DNA from 4 places in the Pseudomonas sp. TZ252 genome. Region 1 is predicted to be linked to each of the others. Evidence: predicted binding sites of a transcription regulator. Region 1 holds the regulator's gene; each other region holds the start of a gene.
The links. Region 1 encodes FliA, which starts transcription of late flagellar genes. Its sites were predicted from a motif close to CTAAAGTTTNNNNNNNNNNNGCCGNTAA; they were not measured.
Positions count from the first base shown of each region.

Region 2: the regulator FliA is predicted to act here: its motif matches at 1,694-1,721, upstream of ACYAF3_RS05770 (methyl-accepting chemotaxis protein).
Region 3: the regulator FliA is predicted to act here: its motif matches at 3,004-3,031, upstream of flgM (flagellar biosynthesis anti-sigma factor FlgM).
Region 4: the regulator FliA is predicted to act here: its motif matches at 2,659-2,686, upstream of ACYAF3_RS28840 (methyl-accepting chemotaxis protein).

Region 1 is NZ_CM148566.1:55,510-60,193, forward strand. It holds gene ACYAF3_RS00280 (protein phosphatase CheZ) at 1-269, opposite strand, end outside; gene ACYAF3_RS00285 (chemotaxis response regulator CheY) at 289-663, opposite strand; gene fliA (RNA polymerase sigma factor FliA) at 765-1,508, opposite strand; gene fleN (flagellar synthesis regulator FleN) at 1,505-2,347, opposite strand; gene flhF (flagellar biosynthesis protein FlhF) at 2,486-3,775, opposite strand; gene flhA (flagellar biosynthesis protein FlhA) at 3,859-4,684, opposite strand, start outside.
Region 2 is NZ_CM148566.1:1,246,742-1,251,425, forward strand. It holds gene ACYAF3_RS05770 (methyl-accepting chemotaxis protein) at 1-1,571, opposite strand, end outside; gene ampE (regulatory signaling modulator protein AmpE) at 1,761-2,597, opposite strand; gene ampD (1,6-anhydro-N-acetylmuramyl-L-alanine amidase AmpD) at 2,594-3,160, opposite strand; gene ACYAF3_RS05785 (DUF1631 domain-containing protein) at 3,311-4,684, opposite strand, start outside.
Region 3 is NZ_CM148566.1:4,194,609-4,199,292, forward strand. It holds gene ACYAF3_RS19435 (MFS transporter) at 1-641, shown strand, start outside; gene ACYAF3_RS19440 (TIGR04282 family arsenosugar biosynthesis glycosyltransferase) at 683-1,294, shown strand; gene flgZ (flagellar brake protein FlgZ) at 1,298-2,089, opposite strand; gene ACYAF3_RS19450 (flagella synthesis protein FlgN) at 2,118-2,588, opposite strand; gene flgM (flagellar biosynthesis anti-sigma factor FlgM) at 2,643-2,966, opposite strand; gene flgA (flagellar basal body P-ring formation chaperone FlgA) at 3,111-3,809, opposite strand; gene ACYAF3_RS19465 (chemotaxis protein CheV) at 3,941-4,684, shown strand, end outside.
Region 4 is NZ_CM148566.1:6,244,561-6,249,244, forward strand. It holds gene ACYAF3_RS28825 (ATP-binding protein) at 1-645, shown strand, start outside; gene fabA (3-hydroxyacyl-[acyl-carrier-protein] dehydratase FabA) at 834-1,349, shown strand; gene fabB (beta-ketoacyl-ACP synthase I) at 1,361-2,578, shown strand; gene ACYAF3_RS28840 (methyl-accepting chemotaxis protein) at 2,733-4,358, shown strand; gene bosR (biofilm oxidative stress transcriptional regulator BosR) at 4,464-4,684, shown strand, end outside.

The sequences.
Region 1 (4,684 bases):
AGACGATCGGTGGCATCGGCGATCTGCGACATTTCCTGCGCGTGGGGGGAATGCGGGTCGATCTGGAAATCGACGATGGCGTTGTGCAGTTCGCGGGTCAGCTTGCCCACTTCCTGGTAGAGGCCACGGTCCCTGGCCTGGCTGAGCTCCTGGATCAATTGCACCGCCTGCTGGAAGTGCCCCCGTTCGAGACAGTCCACCAGTTCGCGCGCATGTTTTTTCAGGGTCGATTCGAATTCGTCGCCCGTGGAATCGTTACCAAGCACCATGACACCCTCTTGGCCGGCTTCAGCCGTTGACCCGCTCGAAAATCTTCTCGATCTTTTCCTTCAGGACCTGAGCGGTGAAGGGTTTGACCACATAGCCGTTGACCCCGGCCTGGGCCGCTTCGATGATCTGGTCGCGCTTGGCCTCGGCGGTGACCATCAGCACCGGCAGATGCTTGAGGCGCTCGTCGGCGCGAACCGCGCGCAGCAGATCGATGCCGGTCATGCCCGGCATGTTCCAGTCGGTGACGAGAAAGTCGAAATTGCCGCTGTGCAGCATCGGCAGCGCCGTGGTGCCGTCGTCGGCCTCGGCGGTATTGGTGAAGCCCAAGTCCCGCAAGAGGTTCTTGATGATGCGTCTCATCGTGGAAAAGTCGTCCACGATGAGAATTTTCATGTTCTTGTCCAAGTAAACCTCCGTACAGACCAGAGCGCGCCCCAGGGGACGCGCCACACATTCTTTTGCGTTAACGGTTACAAGCTGCGGTCGAGGCCGGTTCAGGCCGACCGCCAATCGGCCAGGCGCGCGCGCAAACGCGCGGCGCACTGGCTGTGCAACTGGCTGACCCGCGATTCGCTGACGCCCAGTACCTCGCCGATCTCCTTGAGGTTGAGTTCCTCGTCGTAATACAACGCCAGCACCAGGCGCTCGCGCTCCGGCAACTTGGCGATGGCATCCGCCAGGGCCGCCTGGAAACGTTCGTCGAGCAGGCCGTGGATCGGTTCGTTGTGACTGAGGCTGGTGTCTTCCGGCAATCCATGTTCGCCGTCCTGCAACAGGTCGTCGAAGCTGTACAGGCGGCTGCCCTGCGTGTCGCTGAGGATGCCGTAGTAATCTTCGAGGCTCAATTGGAGTTCGGCAGCAACTTCGTGATCTTTAGCGTCGCGTCCGGTTCTCGCCTCGATCGCGCGGATCGCGTCGGTCACCATGCGCGTGTTGCGGTGCACCGAACGCGGCGCCCAGTCGCCCTTGCGGACCTCGTCGAGCATGGCCCCGCGGATGCGGATGCCGGCATAGGTCTCGAAGCTGGCGCCCTTGCCGGCGTCGTATTTCTTCGCGGCCTCGAGCAGGCCGATCATGCCGGCCTGCATCAGGTCCTCCACCTGCACGCTGGCCGGCAGGCGGCCGAGCAGGTGATAGGCGATGCGCTTGACCAGTGGTGCGTAACGCTGGATCAGTTGCTCCTGGGAGTTCTGCGCTTGCGCCTTGCTATACATACGCACTCCAGAGGCCGCTGTCATACGGCCGAACCTGTCGCGGGGTGTTGGACCAGTCGTTCGACGAAGAACTCCAGGTGCCCGCGCGGGTTGGCCGGCAGCGGCCAGCTATCGACCTTCTGCGCGACCGCCTTGAAGGCCAGGGACGCCTTCGAGCGGGGGAATGCCTCGTATACGGCTCGCTGTTTCTGCACGGCCTTGCGTACCGACTCGTCGTAAGGGATGACACCTACATACTGTAGTGCGACGTCGAGGAAACGGTCAGTGACCTTGGTCAGTTTGGCGAACAGGTTGCGTCCTTCCTGCGGGCTGTGGGCCATGTTGGCCAGGACCCGGAAGCGGGTCATGCCGTGGTCGCGGTTGAGCAGTTTGATCAGGGCGTAGGCATCGGTGATCGAGGTCGGCTCGTCGCAGACGACCAGCAGCACCTCCTGCGCGGCGCGGACGAAACTGACCACCGAATCGCCGATCCCGGCGGCAGTGTCGACGACCAGGACATCGAGGTTGTCGCTGATATCGCTGAACGCCTGGATCAGCCCCGCATGCTGCATCGGCGAGAGGTGCACCATGCTCTGCGTGCCGGAGGCCGCGGGAACGATGCGCACGCCACCGGGACCGAGGAGGAGGACATCGCGCAGTTCGCAGCGTCCCTCGATCACGTCGGCCAGGGTGCGCTTGGGCGTGAGTCCCAGCAGGACGTCGACGTTGGCCAGGCCGAGGTCGGCATCCAGCAGCATGACGCGACGGCCGAGATCGGCCAGAGCCAGTGCCAGGTTCACCGACACATTGGTCTTGCCGACGCCGCCCTTGCCGCCAGTTACTGCGATCACCTGTACGGGATGCATGCTACCCATCTGCTTCATACCTTGTGTTGTCGTCTTCCCGGAACGCCCCTTCCAGCGCTCTCCGGTATTGGCGGGAACGATGCGCCATCGCTCCCGGCCCGGCGGAAGCCACCTTCGCTTCCGTCACCCGCGCCACGCGCGGTTCTTCCCACATCCTCAGCCGGCACGCCGCGCCGGTTGCTGGTAGAGCCCGGCGAACATCTCGGCCATGGCGTCCTCGCTGGGCTCTTCCGGTGCCTGCAGGCTCACCGCCCGGCTGACCAGTTGGTGACTGCGCGCCACCTGCAGGTCGTCCGGAATCCGCGGCCCATCCGCCAGATAGGCTACCGGGAGACGCTGGGCGATAGCCAGCGCCATCGATTCACCGAGGCTGCCCGCCTCGTCCAGCTTAGTCAGGATGCAGCCCGCCAGCCCGCAGTGCCGATAGGTCTGGTAGGCCGACTTGAGCACCTGGCTCTGGCTGGTGGTGGCCATCACCAGGTAATTCTTCACGTTCAGGCTCGGCGACGCCAGTGCCTCGAGCTGCATGCGCAATGCCGGGTCGCTGGCCGGCAGGCCGGCGGTATCGATCAGCACCATGCGCTTGCGCGCCAGCGGCGCCAGGGCCTGGATCAGCGACTGGCCGGGATCGACCAGGGTCACCGGTACGTTGAGGATCCGACCGAGGGTCTTGATCTGCTCCTGGGCGCCGATCCGGTAGCTGTCCATGCTCACCAGCGCCAGGCTCTGGGCGCCGTACTTGAGGACGTAGCGCGCGGCCATCTTCGCCAGGGTGGTGGTCTTGCCGGCACCTGCCGGGCCGACCAGGGCCAGTACGCCGCCCGCGTCGAGCGGGTCCTGCTCGGGGGTCTGCACGGCACGCGACAGGTGCGCCAACAGCATGCGCCAGGCCTGGCGCGTATCGCCCACCGCGGCGACCCGCTCCAGCAACGGCTTGCTCAGCTCCGCCGGCAAGCCCATGCGCTGCAGGCGCCGCCAGAGATTGGCCTGCTGCGGACGCTGGTGCTGCAACTGGCCCCAGGCGATGGAACCCAGTTGTACCTCGATCAGCTCGCGCAGGCCGTTCAGTTCGAAACGCATTGCCTCGAGGGTCTGGCCGCCCGCCTGGGGCTTGGCCTGCGCCGCCGTCATGGACTCGGCCAGGGACGGACGCGCCGGCTTCTCCTCGGCGAACAATTGACGGTCCTTGCGCTGGGTTTCCGCCGGACGCGCCGTCAACTCGGCGCGCGCCTCTGCGATCCGCGCCTGGGTCTTGCGCAGCTCCACTTCCAGCGCCGGGTTGGGCTTGCTCGGCGCCGGCGGGGCCTGGTAATCCAGCGCCGCGGTCAGCTCGATGCCGCCGGCGACCCGGCGGTTGCCGAGAATCGCGGCGTCCGGACCCAGTTCGTCGCGGACCAGTTTCATGGCCTGGCGCATATCGGCGGCGAAGAAGCGTTTGACTTGCATTGCCCGAACCCCTCAGTTCAGTAGTCTTGCCGGCAACCTCAGGTTGCCCGGTGTGCCGGCCCTGGAGCCGGCGCAGCCCTCGTTCAGTTCTGTCCCACCGTCGCGACGATGGTGACTTGCTTGTTGTCCGGGATTTCCTGGTAGGCCAGCACATGCATGCTGGGCACCGCCATCCGCGCGAAGCGCGACATCATCGAGCGGATCGGTCCGGCAACCAGCAGGATCGCCGGCTTACCGAGCATCTCCTGGCGTTGCGCGCTCTCGATCAGCGAGCGTTGCAGCTTCTCGGCCATCCCCGGCTCCAGCAACATGCCGTCCTCGGAGCCTTGTCCGGCCTTCTGCATGCTGTTCAGCAAAATCTGTTCCAACCTCGGCTCGAGCGTGATCACAGGCAGCTCCGGCTCAAGCCCGACAATGCTTTGCACGATTGCGCGGGACAACGCGACGCGAACCGCGGCGACCATCGCGCCGGGATCTTGACTCCGTGGAGCGACGTTGGCGATGGCCTCGGCGATGGTACGGATGTCGCGCACCGGCACCTGCTCCTGGAGCAGCGCCTGCAGGACCTTGAGCAGGGTGGACAGGGAAATCAGCCCCGGCACCAGCTCTTCCGCCAGCTTCGGCGAGCTGCGCGCGAGCAATTGCAGGAGCTGTTGCACTTCTTCATGGCCCAGCAGCTCGTGGGCGTGCTTGTGCAGCACCTGGTTCAGGTGAGTGGCGACCACGGTGCTCGCATCCACCACGGTGTAGCCCAGCGACTGCGCCTGGTCGCGCTGGCCGGGCTCGATCCATACCGCCTCCAGGCCGAAGGCCGGGTCCTTGCCGGCGATGCCGTTGAGGCTGCCGAATACCTGGCCGGGGTTGATCGCCAGCTCGCGATCGGGATAGATCTCCGCTTCGGCCACGCTG
Region 2 (4,684 bases), 1.2 Mb from region 1:
GCATTGAGCGCCAGCAGGTTGGTCTGTTCGGCGATGCCCTTGATCACATCCAGCACCTGGCTGATCGAGGCGCTGTCACTGGCCAGGCGATTGATCGCCGCCACCGACTGGTCGATCTCGCCGGCCAGGCGCTGGATGCTACCCACCTGCGACTCGACCAGGCTGCGCCCGCTGAGGGTTTCCTGGTTCACGCTGTTCGCGCTGCTCACCGCCATCGCCGCGCTGCGTGCCACTTCCTGGGCGGTAGCGGCCATCTGGTTCATCGCCGTGGCCACCTGCTCGATCTGGCTGCGTTGCCCGGCTACCGCCTGGTTGCTTTCGGCCGACACCGACTCGACGCGCAGGGTCTGCCGCTCGACCTCGCCGACGGTCTGGCTGACCCGCTCGATCAGGTCGTGGATCTTCGCCACCGATTCGTTGAACGATTGTCCCAGCTCGCCCAGCTCGTCACGGCTGCGGGCCTGGAAGCTGACCGTCATGTCGCCGCCGGCGACGCGCTCCATCATTCGCCCGAGATCCTTCAGGGTGGCGCGGGTGGAAACGTAGAAACCGCCGTAGAGGTATAGGATCGCGGCGAAAACCACGGCCAGCGCGGCGACTAGCAACAGCATCTGCGTGCGCACCTGTTGCAGGCGCTTTTGCAACTGGGTATCGAGATAGCCGAGAACGGCGTCGTCGAGCTGGTAGGTCTTGTCCATCGCCGCGCTGACCTGATCGTAGAACTGCGTCCACGGGGTATCCAGCGTCTCGGCCACGATCACCCGGTCCTCGAACAACTGCCCCAGTCTCTTCAGGGTCTCGCGACTGGCCTGGGCGGCCTCCGCGAGCGCCGGTGGGCTGCCGGCCAGGGACTCCTGCAGCTTCAGGCCGTACTCGCCATGCAGTTTCTCGAACTCCAGCAGCAGTTCGTCGAGCCGCGCGCTGGAGGACGAATTGAGGAAACCCTGGCCCAGGGAGTAGGCGCCGATGGCGCGCCCCTTGCTGATGGCCGCCGTCACCTCCGGCGTTATCGAACCGACCAGCTCGCTGAGCTGGCGCACCTGGCGCTGGCTGTCCTGGCTGAGCCCGGCCTGGGCGATGAGCAACTTGATGAATACCTGTGCGCTACCGAGCAGCTTCTCCGCCCGTGCGCCCTTGCCCTGCAGGGACCCTTCGGCCTCCACGGCCTGCAAGCCGTTGAGCAACCGGTCGCGCTGGGCCTCGAATTCGGCTACCGCCGCACCATCCTCGCTGAGCGGCGCCAGCGCCTCGAGCCGCCCGCGCAGCCCCTTCTGGACGTCCGCGATGCGCGCTTCCAGATCGCCGGCCTTGCCGGACTGGCCGATGACCGCATTGATCTGCAACAGATCGTTGAGGGACTCCAGGCCACGCCGGATCTGAAGTCCGCTACCCAGCAGCGTCAAGCTCTGCAGTTCGATCCGGGTGTCGCTGAACTGGCGATAGGCATCGCGCACCAGATAGAAGCTGGTGATCAGCAGCGGCAGGAAGAACAGCACGCTGATCAGGCCGAACTTCATGCCGAAGCTGAGCCGGTTCATCAGCGCGATGGCGGGATAGAGTACGGTCTTCACCCAGACGTCTCCTGATTGTTCTTATCGTTCTGAGAGATGCCGCCGCGTGGCGACATTGACGCACGGAGTCCGCTCGGTAATGGCCTTTCGAAATCATGCGGACACGTTCACCTGTGTACCCGATATCGGCCTGGTGTTCTGTAACTTAAGGTTAACGGGGAATCGCAGGCGGATTCCCCGTCGCTGCGCTCAGAGGAACAGCGCGCAGAAGGCGAACACGGCGTACCAGAGCACGGCCGCACGCACCAGCAATTGCCAGAGCGCATCCAGGCTGGCGACGCCGGCGGCACCCAGTTCGACCGCTTCGACATCGCTGGCGACCCGTCCGGCCTTGCCCAGCAGCGCGGCCGCCGAGATGTCCCAGGCCAGCAGCCAGTGCAGCAGCACGCGGATAACCGCGAGGAAGTTGCCGACCAGGGCGAAGCTCAGCACCAGCGCACGCACCGGCAACCAGTCGAAGATATGCCGGACGCGCGCCGCCTGTTCGCGCAACGCCGGCTGGCGGGCGTGCTCCAGCGCCAGTGCCAGCAGGCGATAGGCCAGGGCCGCCACCGGGCCGAGCAAGGCATACCAGAAGATCACCGCGAAGAAGCTCTGGTAGCCCTGCCAGAGCAGATGGCCGTGCACCCGGCCGATCAGGTCGCTCTCGCTGCCGCCCAGGATCCCCAGATCGCGTTCGGCGACATGGAAGGCAGCCTGGGCCTCCTCGCGCCGCCAGGCGTCGCGGAACGGCCCGAGGTCGGCCATGACGTCGCCGCGGCCGAGACTGTAGACCACCACCAGAAGATGCAGCGGAAGGCTCAACCAGCCATAGGCCAGCGGCTGCAGCAATGTCAGCAGCAGGGCCAGCGGCAGCAACGGCAGGACCACCGCGAGCAGCAACCCCAGCCAGGAGCGGCGGGACACCGAGGGCAGATCCTCGACCAGGCCCAGCCAGGCGAGCCAGGCGCCATCGCGCTGGATACGCCGGCGCCAGCCGGAGAACTTCTCCAGCGCAAGGGCCAGCAGCAACACCAGGAACGTCATGTTTCCTCCTTGGAATCGGTCAATCCGGCGCGGTAGCGCGACCAGTCGAAAGCCTCGCCGGGATCGGTCTTGCGCTCCGGGGCGATATCGCAGTGGCCCTGGATGCGTTCCGGGGTGATCGCCGGGAAGGCCGCGCGCAACAGCCGCGTCAGCCCGGCCAGGGCAGTGTACTGCGCGTCCGTGTACGGTTCCGTGTCGGTCCCCTCCAGTTCGATGCCAAGGGAGAAGTCGTTGCACGCCTCGCGACCGTCGAAGCAGGAAACCCCGGCATGCCAGGCGCGGTCGTGGCAGGAGACGAACTGGGTGATGGCGCCGTCGCGTTCGATGAGGAAATGCGCGGAAACCGTCAGGTGGCGGATCTCCTCGAAATAGGGATGTTCGTTCGGGTCCAGGCGATTCTGGAAGAACGCCTGGACCTTGCCGGTGCCGAACTGTCCCGGCGGCAGGCTGATATTGTGGATGACCAGCAGCGACACCGCGTCCCCTTGCGGACGCAGGTTGAAATTCGGTGAAGGGCAGTGGCGGACGCCACGGACCCAGCCGGTAACGGAATCGAAATGCATACGGGCTCCTGAACGAGCCCCCACTCTAATCCAGCGGTGCCGGAATGACGATCAGGCGGGCTCTGGATCGGCCGCTTCGACATGCGTCGAGGAAAGGTATTACCCGCAAGAACGAAAAGACCCGGCATCCGCCGGGTCCTCGAGAAGCGGCTAGGCGCCCTTGAGGCGCCGCAGGTTGCCGATCACCGACTCCAGGGCCCGGTCGAACAGCAAGGCATCGTCCAGCAGGCGTACCGCCTGCCGGCGAAACTCCACCGCCAGGCCCATGCGGGTCTTTTCCAGGACCTTCATCCCGGTGCGATTGACGAAGATGTAGCGACCGGTGGGCCGGATCACTGCCGCCAGCTTGCAGCGCAGCTTGTGCTCGGCGTCCTCCTGGATCTCCACCCAACTGCCGACACGCAGCGCATCGACCCGCAGCAGTGCCTCGTCGTTGTCCGGCAGGCGCACTTCGCTCTCGACAGGCGCCGGGGCGGCGTCCGGCGAGGTCAGGACGATTTCCTCGACCACCCGCAGCATGACCGGCACCCGGGGCTTTTCCGCGGCCGTGCCCGGGGTCGCTTCGTCGAGCAGGGGGCTGTCCGCGACCGCCGCCTCGCCGCGCTTGTCGCGCTGCAGGCCCTGGACATGCAGGGTTTCCAGCTGGCTGAAGAATTCACCGGTGGAAAACGGATCGAAGGCTGCGCTGGCCAATCCCTCGCGCAGCGCCTTGAGCAGGCCTGGCACGCGCTCCAGCAACTGTTGGCGGGACAGCGGATCATCATGCGGGCCGACGCTCCAGATCAGCTCGTCCATGGTATCCAGGGCCTCCCGCCACTCGGCCGAAGCCTTGCCATGCTTAAGGCAGATCAGCAGCATCACCTTGCTCCAGGCATCCCGCAGCAGGCGCACCACCACCTCCGGCAGGACCTTGCCGAGCAGTCGCTGGTTCAGCACCTGCTCCACGTCCTGCCGAGCCAGTTCGGCCTTGGCGCGGCCTTCCTCGGCGTCGCGGGTGCGCTGCTCGAGGAGCTCGCTGCGGCGGCGCTCGTCGCCGGTGAAGGCAATGAAGTCCTCCAGCAACTCGGCGAAGATCGCCGGGTCGTCGACGAAGTCGTTCAACAGCCGCATCACGACCTGTTCGATCTTCTGGTACAGGCTGTCGCGCCGGGCATCATTGTGTTCGGCCCAGCCCAGCGACGCGGATGCGATCTCGTTGAGCAGGCGACGCGCCGGATGGCTACCGCGGCTGAAGAAGGTCTTGTCGAGCAGGGCCACCTTGAGCATCGGGATCTGCATCCGACCGATCAGGGCCTTCAGCGAATCAGGCAGGGTGCGGTCGTCGAGAATGAATTCGAACAGCATCGACACCAGGTTGATGACGTCATCGTCCACCTGGCCGACCACCCGAGAACGGCCGCTCTTGTGGCTGACCCGCTGGAGCAGTTGATCGACCCCGTCGCGGACGTCGAACTCCGCGGCGCCAGGGCCCGGCAAGTGCTGTTGCAGGTGGGAAAGCAGGCGCATCAGGTCGTTGCTGGAAAT
Region 3 (4,684 bases), 2.3 Mb from region 1:
CGCTGTACGCCAACCAGTTGGGGTTGCCCAACGAGGAGGTCGGCCTGTACATGGGCGCCTGCATCTTCGCCGGGCTGCTGGTGCAGTGGCCGCTCGGCTGGCTGTCCGACCGTCGCGACCGCGCCTGGCTGATCCGCGCCTGCGCCATCCTGCTGTGCCTGTTCGCCTTGCCGCTGGCATTGTTGCAACAGATGCCGCTGGCGTTGCTGCTGGCCCTGGGAATCGCCGCGAGCATGTTGCAGTTCACCCTCTATCCGCTGGCAGTGGCCTTTTCCAACGACCATGTGGAGACCGAGCGACGGGTTTCGCTGACCGCCATGCTGCTGGTGACCTTCGGCGTCGGCGCCTGCATCGGGCCGCTGGCGGCCGGCGCGCTGATGCGGCTGTTTGGCGCTAACATGCTATATGCGTTCGTCAGCGCCTGCGCGCTGATCCTGGTCTGGCGGGTCCATCCGGAGAAGGTCAGCGGCCTGCACCGGGTCGACGACGCGCCGCTGCACCACGTGCCGACCCCGGACAACATGACCAGCTCCCCGCTGGTCGCGGCGCTCGATCCGCGGGTAGACGAACAGGCGGTGCAGGAACAGATGGTCGATGGCGAGCCCGACGCGCCGCAGGACGACGGCGCGATGCAGAACTGAATTCCGCTCGCCGCGGGAGCCGATAGGCAGGAGAGGTTGCGATGAGTCCGACGCTTTCCCTTCACCTGATGGTGCGCAACCTGCCGCCAGGGCAGCGGCGGCCGAAGATCGCCCAGGCCATCGGCGAGGAGAGCGCGGGACGCTTGCAGCGGGTATTGCTGGAACGCGCCCTGCGCCTGCCCGATCGCGGTTTCAGTGCCCGCATCCTCTGGTTCGATGACGATCTGGACAGCGATCTGCAGGCGCTGGCGGTGGCGTTGGGCTGGAGCCTGATGAGCCAGCCGGCCGGCGATCCCGGCGAGCGCATGCGGCGTATCGCGGCGCTGGGGTTGGCGGAAAGCGAGGCGGTACTGCTGATTCGGCACGACTGCCCGGTGCTGGACGGCGACTACCTGGAAGCGGCCTGCACCGCCCTGGGCCGCCACCAGGCGGTGCTGGGGCCGGTGGAGCGGGGCGGCTACGCGCTGCTCGGCCTGACCCGGGTCGACCCGCTGTTGTTCGAGTCGATGCCCTGGGGCGGAGACCGCCTGCTGGCGCTGACCTGCGAGCGTCTCCGGCAACTGGGCTGGGAGCATCACCTGTTGCCGGCGCTCTGGGACGTCGACCGTCCCGAGGACCTGCCGCGCCTGGCGGCGCTGGGAGTGGTCCTGTGAGACTCAGAACAGTTCGTCTTTCTCGAAGCGCCGGGCTTCGCGTTGCAACTGGTAGACGAAGCGATCCACCTGGCGCTGGGCGAGGCCGCTCATCTCGCTGAAGCGGACGCCGGCGAAGGTCGCGTCGAGCTTTTCGTCGAAGCGCACGTGACGCAGTTCGATCGCGCTGCTGATCGCGCCCTGTGGCAACTGGGCGCTGAAGTCTTCGTAGATCTCGCCGGGATGCAGGCGTTCGGCGACATTGCCGGCGAAGCGTAGCTTGGCGCCGGTGGCGGAGATATCCAGCAGTTGTCCGCTCAGCGGCGCGCGGAGTTTTTCCCCGGCGATTTCCGCGGCGATCGGCTGGCTCTGCTTGATGCTGGCGCGGTAGGCGTTGCGGCGCTGGTGGTAGAGCACTTCGGCGGGAAGGGCGGCCCAGTAGCAGGGAACGCCGTCGTGTTCGCCGAACTGCACCGGGCGCTCGCATTCCCAGGCGATACGCACGCCTTCGTGGAAGGCTTCGACGCGAAACGCCTCGCCATTCTGCAGGAAACGTTCGCCGGTGTTGGGGATGAGTTCGTCCAGCGCGACCATCCCGCGGTCGCGGTCGATGTCCACCAGGAAGCTCTGGAAGCGCTGGTTGCGATCGGCAAAGGTGATCAGCAGGGAGTCGCGGCTATCCTGCAGCAGGCGCAGGTTGGCCTGGATTTCCACGGGGGCCTTGAGCACCTTCGGGGGTTGCGGCCCCGCTTCTTCGACGAACGGGTTGGGCACCTTCAATGCTCTCCTGGGGCACGAATGCCTCAATGATAGCACTGTGCCTTGATACGTGTGCTGGTCGGGTTCAGGCCTGGCTGAGCGGGCGTTGCCGGCTGCTCGAGGCGGTGCCGCCGCGGCTGTCGTACAGGCTCGGGGCGTCCTGGCCGCGGAGGATGTTCAGCAGGCTGCCGGTGGACGCCTGGTTGGCGCGGATGATCCGCCCGTTGCGCAGGTTGGCCTGCTGGCAACGCTCCAGCAGTTCGCCCAGTTCGTCGCCGCGCGCCAGCAGCTCGGCGCCATCCGCGCGCTCGCGGGCGTAGCGGGCAAGGCCTTCGCGGTCGAGGGAAACGCCGGCTTCGCGGAGGATTTCCGCGCGGGCCCGGCCATTTCGCTCCAGTTGCTGCATCAGTGGCTGCTTGGCCCCGAGAAGCTGTTGCAGGACCGGCAGCTCGCGCCGTTCCAGGGCCTGGAATTCTTCGTCGACCAACTGCAGGAGTTGGCTGGCGTGGCCGATATCCTCGGCGAACAGATCGAGCAGGGTAGGGGAGTCAGGCATCTCGGGCTCGGGAGTTCATTCGGCGTCCAATGTCCTCCAGCGCGTCCTTCGAGGTCAGCGCTGGGATTCGAAGTCGAGCAGCTTGCTGGCAACACGCTCGCTGTCGACCTGATAAGTGCCATCGGCGATCGCTTGCTTGATCCGGGCAACCTTATCGTTGTCGACCACCGGCAGGGTCTGCAGCTGGTCCGTGACTTTCTGCATGTTCTGGGCGGTTTCGCTGATCTGCACCGACTCGCCGCTCTTCGGAGCGGAAGTCGCGGCCTGGCCTGCCTTGTCGGCGCCAGTGGCGTCGGGACGCCCCGCGGCGGTGCTGCCGGTACGGCCGGTGGTGGCTGGCGTGCTGCCGGGATTCAGCCGGTTGAAGTCGATGACCATGGTTGTAAACCTCGAAGGTATTGGACGCTTGCCTAGCTTTTCGGCGAAGGCTTGAAAAACTTTAGGACTTATTTTCGTGCGTCGTTTCCCAGTTTAGAGAAACCCGCCGGGGTAGCGCCAGCGCTACCGGCCACGGCTTTCCCTCTACATATTCACCTCGACCGTGCCGGGTTCTATCACGCGGGCCTTGATCACCCGCTGCGAGCGCAGGTTGCGCACGCGGATCTGCTGGCCCGGGGCGCCATCGGACAGCGCCTCGCCGGGCATCTTGACGTTGATGGTGGCGGTACGCGCGAGGATCACCACCTGGTCGCCCTTGCGCACGGCCTCGGCCTGCTCGAGGAAGACCGGCGCCAGCACCTGGTCGTTGACCACCGGTCGGCGCAGCTTCTGCCCGACGACGCGGGCCGGATCGGTCAGGTAGCCCTGGGTCAGCAGGCCGACGTCGCGCTCGACCAGGGCGATGTCGGCATCCTCCAGCACGTGCGCGCGCTTGAGAGGCTGCACTGCGACCACCACCTGGCGGAACAGCTTCACCTGCGCCGGCATGAAGATGGTCCAGGGCGCACTGCCTTCGCAACCGATGCGTACGGTGACCCTGCCGATCGGTTGTGCCGGACTTTCCTGGCTGAGCGTCAAGTCCCTGTCGCATTCGGCCAGGCGCAAGCGCGGGTCGACGCGATTGACCTGAATCTGGTAGCGCCCGTCGAGTCCGCTATTCTGCAGATATTCTTCTACCTTGAATTCAAGAAACCCCTGGGTGGAGCCGATAAGTACCTCGGGAGCGGTAAAACCCTGGGCCTGGCTGTTGTTAGCCGCGCACAGGTAGCCGAGCCCGAGCAAAACGGGTAAAAACCGTAGAGAAGTATGGCTACATGCCATTATTCGTCGAAAAACTGTCGTTGCCTGTTTCATGCAACGGGTTAAGCAATGGTCGTGCCGGAGTCCGGCACGACCGTCTGAGGGGAGCGCCAATGGCCGGTGTTTTGGATTCAGTCAACCAGCGTACGCAGTTGGTCGGACAGAACCGTCTGGAGCTGCTTCTGTTCCGCCTGGACGGCAACCAGCTCTACGGCATCAACGTGTTCAAGGTGAAAGAGGTGTTGCAGTGCCCGCGCCTGACGGTGATGCCCAAGTCCAGCCCGGTGGTGCGCGGGGTGGCGAACATCCGCGGAGGCACCATTCCGATCCTCGACCTGGCGCTGGCCACCGGCCGCCGCGGGTTGCAGGACCTGACCAACAGCTTCGCGATCATCACCGAGTACAACACCAAGGTGCAGGGCTTCCTGGTGCGCTCGGTGGAGCGCATCGTCAACATGAACTGGGAAGAGATCCATCCGCCACCCAAGGGCGCCGGCCGCGAGCATTACCTGACCGCGGTGACCCGGGTGGACAAGCAGTTGGTGGAAATCATCGACGTGGAAAAAGTGCTCGCGGAGGTCGCACCGACGTCCGAGGAAGTGTCCCACGGAGTGGTGGACGCCGAGACCCAGAGCCGCGCGGTGACCAAGCGGGTGCTGGTGGTGGACGATTCGTCGGTGGCGCGCAAGCAGGTAATCCGTTGCCTGGAGGCGGTCGGCGTGGAAATGACCGCGCTCAACGACGGGCGCCAGGCCCTGGAGTACCTGCAGAACATGCTCTCCGAGGGACGGCGTCCGGAAGACGAGCTGCTGATGCTGATCTCCGACATCGAAATGCCGGAAATGGACGGTTATACC
Region 4 (4,684 bases), 260 kb from region 1:
ATGTTCGACGCCTTCCAGCAGGCGGATTCGTCGATTTCCCGACGCTACGGCGGCACCGGGCTCGGCCTGGCGATCGCCAGGACCCTGGCGGAACGGATGGGCGGCACCCTGCAGGCAGAGAGCAAGGAAGGCTCGGGATCGACCTTCACCCTGGAGATTCCGCTGCCCTTCCAGCAGTCGCCGGCGCACCGGCAGCAGGCCGCCGGCGACGCCGCCCCGGTCGCCGCCGGTCAGGAAATCCTCCTGGTCGAGGACAATCCGGTGAACCAGACAGTCATAGAAGCCATGTTGCGCAGCCTCGGCTATCGCGTCACCCTGGTCGCCGACGGTATCCAGGCGGTACGCAGCGCCGAGCGCCAGCGCTACGACGCGATCCTGATGGACTGCCGCCTGCCGGTGCTCGACGGCTACTCGGCGACACGGGAAATCAGGGCCCAGGAGAACGGCCGGCAGGTACCGATCATCGCCCTGACCGCCAACGCCCTGCAGGGCGATCGGGAGAACTGCCTGCAGGCGGGAATGAACGATTACCTGGCCAAGCCATTCAAACGGGCGGAATTGCAACGCATACTGCAACGCTGGATCGGCTCGCAGCCGGAACTCCCCGTGACATCGAACGAAACCGGACGAGGGGAGCCGGAATGATCTACGACAAGGGCGGCAAGCGGACGCGGGAATAAAGTGAACATCTGTTCGCCGGACACTGTGACTTTCACCGCAACGCAACAGTCTATGACTAGGCTGCCGCTGCGACGCCGATACAATAACCCGGCGCGACGGCCGCTGGACGAACCGCCACAACCCTGCAGTTCAGGGATTTTTGAGGAGCTCGCATGACCAAACAACACGCCTTCACCCGAGAAGACCTGCTGCGCTGCAGTCGCGGCGAGCTGTTCGGCCCGGGTAACGCGCAACTTCCCGCCCCCAACATGCTGATGATCGATCGCATCGTTCACATCAGCGATGTCGGCGGCAAGTATGGCAAGGGCGAGCTGGTCGCCGAGCTGGATATCAACCCGGACCTGTGGTTCTTCGCCTGTCACTTCGAAGGCGATCCGGTCATGCCCGGTTGCCTGGGCCTGGATGCCATGTGGCAGCTGGTCGGTTTCTACCTCGGCTGGCAGGGCAACCCCGGCCGCGGCCGCGCCCTGGGTTCGGGCGAAGTGAAGTTCTTCGGTCAGGTTCTGCCGACAGCGAAGAAGGTCACGTATAACATTCATATCAAGCGCACGATCAATCGTTCGCTGGTCCTGGCCATCGCCGACGGCACCGTCAGCGTCGATGGCCGCGAAATCTACAGTGCCGAAGGCCTCCGCGTCGGCCTGTTCACCTCCACTGACAGCTTCTAAGGGTTATCCGCATGCGTCGCGTCGTTATCACCGGTCTGGGCATCGTTTCCTGCCTCGGCAATGACAAAGACACCGTTTCCGCCAACCTCCGTGCGGGTCGGCCCGGCATTCGCTTCAATCCGTCCTACGCCGAGATGGGCCTGCGCAGCCACGTTTCCGGTTCGGTCGACCTGAACCTCGAAGAGCTGATCGATCGCAAGGTCTTCCGCTTCATGGGCGATGCCGCCGCCTACGCCTACCTGGCGATGGAGCAGGCGATCAAGGACTCCGGCCTGACTCCGGAACAGATTTCCAACCCCCGCACCGGCCTGATCGCCGGCTCCGGCGGCGCTTCCACCCTGAACCAGATGGAAGCCATCGACACCCTGCGCGAGAAAGGCGTCAAGCGCATCGGCCCATACCGCGTGACCCGCACCATGGGCAGCACCGTATCGGCCTGCCTGGCCACACCGTTCCAGATCAAGGGCGTCAACTACTCGATCTCCTCCGCCTGCGCCACCAGCGCCCATTGCATCGGCCAAGCCATGGAACAGATCCAGTTGGGCAAGCAGGACGTGGTCTTCGCCGGCGGCGGCGAAGAGGAACACTGGAGCCAGAGCTGCCTGTTCGACGCCATGGGCGCCCTCTCCACCCAGTACAACGACACTCCGGAAAAGGCCTCCCGCGCCTACGACGCCAAGCGTGACGGCTTCGTCATCGCCGGCGGCGGCGGCATGGTGGTGGTCGAGGAGCTGGAGCATGCGCTCAAGCGCGGCGCCAAGATCTACGCCGAGATCGTCGGCTACGGCGCCACCTCCGACGGCTACGACATGGTCGCCCCGAGCGGCGAAGGCGCGATCCGCTGCATGCAGCAGGCGCTGGCCACCGTCGACGCGCCGATCGACTACCTGAACACCCACGGCACCTCCACCCCGGTCGGCGACGTCGCCGAGATCCGAGGCGTGCGCGAAGTGTTCGGTGACAAGGCGCCGGCCATCAGCTCGACGAAGAGCCTGTCCGGCCACTCGCTGGGCGCCGCCGGCGTGCACGAGGCGATCTATTGCCTGCTGATGATGGAGGGCGGCTTCATCGCCGGCTCCGCCAACATCGACGAACTCGACCCGGAAGTGGCCGACCTGCCGATTCTCCGCGAGACCCGCGAGAACGCCAAGCTCGATACCGTCATGAGCAACAGCTTCGGCTTCGGCGGCACCAACGCCACCCTGGTCCTCAAGCGCTGGCAGGGTTGATTCCCTCCATCGCCGCATGAAGCGCCCTCCGGGGCGCTTTTTTGTACCCAGCGTTTCTTTACCCGGACTGCATGAACGGGCTAAACCTCCCGCCCTGCCTGCCGATAGTACTGGTCAGCCCCGTCCCTCTTCCTGCCCCCTGGAATCCGCCATCATGTCTTTGCGCAGTATGCCCATCGCGACCCGTGCCGCCCTGAGTTTCGCCCTGATCACCGCTCTGCTGGTCATCACCGGCATCTTTTCCCTGAACCGGATGGGTTCGCTCAACGAAGCCTCTTCGGACATCAGCGACAACTGGCTGCCTAGCGTCCGCGAAAGCGCCGAGTTGAACGTTCTGCTCGCCGAACTGCGGCAGGTGCAACTGGCCCATGTGCTGGCGGCGGACGATAGCAGCAAGCGCTTCCTGGAAAGCCGCATGACGGAAATCGGCAAGGAACTGACCGATCGCGAGGGCGCCTACCAACGGCTGATCAGTGGTGCCGACGAGCGCTCGATCTACGAGCGCTACCTGGCTACCCGGCAGACGCTCCTGCAAAGCCAGCAGACCCTGGTGCAGATGTCGCGCAGCAAGCCGCTGGAAGAGACCCGCCAGTACACCGAAAGCACCTTGCTCGACCAGTACCGCGCCACCCAGCAGCAACTGCAGGCGCTGATCGACTTCAACGTCAAGGGCGCCAGCCAGGCCAGCCACACGGCCGATGAGGTCTATGACAGCGCCTTCGCCGCAGTGATCGGCGTACTGCTGGTCGCCGGCCTCGCTACCGTGGTACTGGCCTGGCTGTTCACCCGCAGCATCACCCAACCGATCGGCGAGGCGCTGCGAGTGGCCGAGGTGATCGCTTCCGGTGACCTCACCAGCCGCATCGACACCTCTGGCCGCGACGAACCGGCCAAGCTGCTGGTCGCCCTCCAGGGCATGCAGGCACAACTGCGCCAGACCATCCAGCAGATCGGCAGCTCGGCGACCCAACTGGCCTCCGCCGCGGAGGAACTCAGCGCCGTCACCGAGCAGGGCAACCGCTCGCTGACCCAGCAGAACGACGAAATCCAGATGGCCGCCACCGCGGTCAACGAGATGACCGCCGCCGTCGAGGAAGTGGCGCGCAACGCCAGCTCCACCTCGGACGCCTCGTCCGCCTCCGAGCAATCGGCGCAGAACGGACGCCAGCGGGTACTGGAGACGGTCCAGGCGATCCGCCTGATGAGCGAAGAAGTGGACAATACCTCGGCGCTGGTCGGCGGCCTGGCGGAAAAGGCCCAGGACATTTCCAAGGTCCTCGACGTGATCCGCGGTATCGCCGAACAGACCAATCTCCTGGCGCTCAACGCGGCCATCGAGGCGGCTCGCGCCGGCGAGCAGGGCCGCGGTTTCGCCGTGGTCGCCGACGAGGTTCGCGCCCTCGCCCATCGCACCCAGGAATCCACCCGCGAGATCGAGCAGATGATCGCCAACATCCAGGAAGGCACCGGCGCCGCGGTCGGCGCCATGGACAGCAGCAGCGTACGCGCCCGCAACATGCTGGAGATCGCCGAAGCCGCCGGCCTGGCGCTGAACGAGATCGCGGAGCGGGTCGGCCAGATCAACGAGCGTACACTGGTGATCGCCAGCGCCTCCGAGCAGCAGGCCCAGGTGGCCCGCGAGGTCGACCGCAACCTGGTGAACATCCGCGACATCTCGCTGCAGACGTCCGCCGGCTCCAACCAGACCGCCGCCGCCAGCCAGGAACTGTCGCAACTGGCCATCGACCTGAACAACATGGTCACCCGCTTCGTCGTCTGACCATGCCGTGCGCCGTCTCACGGCGGCGCACTTCCTCCGGTTGCCCAGCGTGAAGCCCGGGTTTTACCATGAAACCCGATCCTCTCCCCCTCCGGAGCCGCCCAGATGGTCAAGCGCACCAGCCACAAGCAAGCCAGTTGTCCAGTCGCCCGCCCGCTGGACGTGATCGGCGACGGCTGGTCGATGCTCATCGTGCGCGATGCCTTCGAAGGACTGACGCGCTTCGGCGAATTCCAGAAGAGCCTCGGCCTGGCCAAGAACATCCTGGCGGCGCGCCTGCGCAACCTGGTGGAGCACGGCGTGATGGTGGCGGTCCCGGCCGAAAG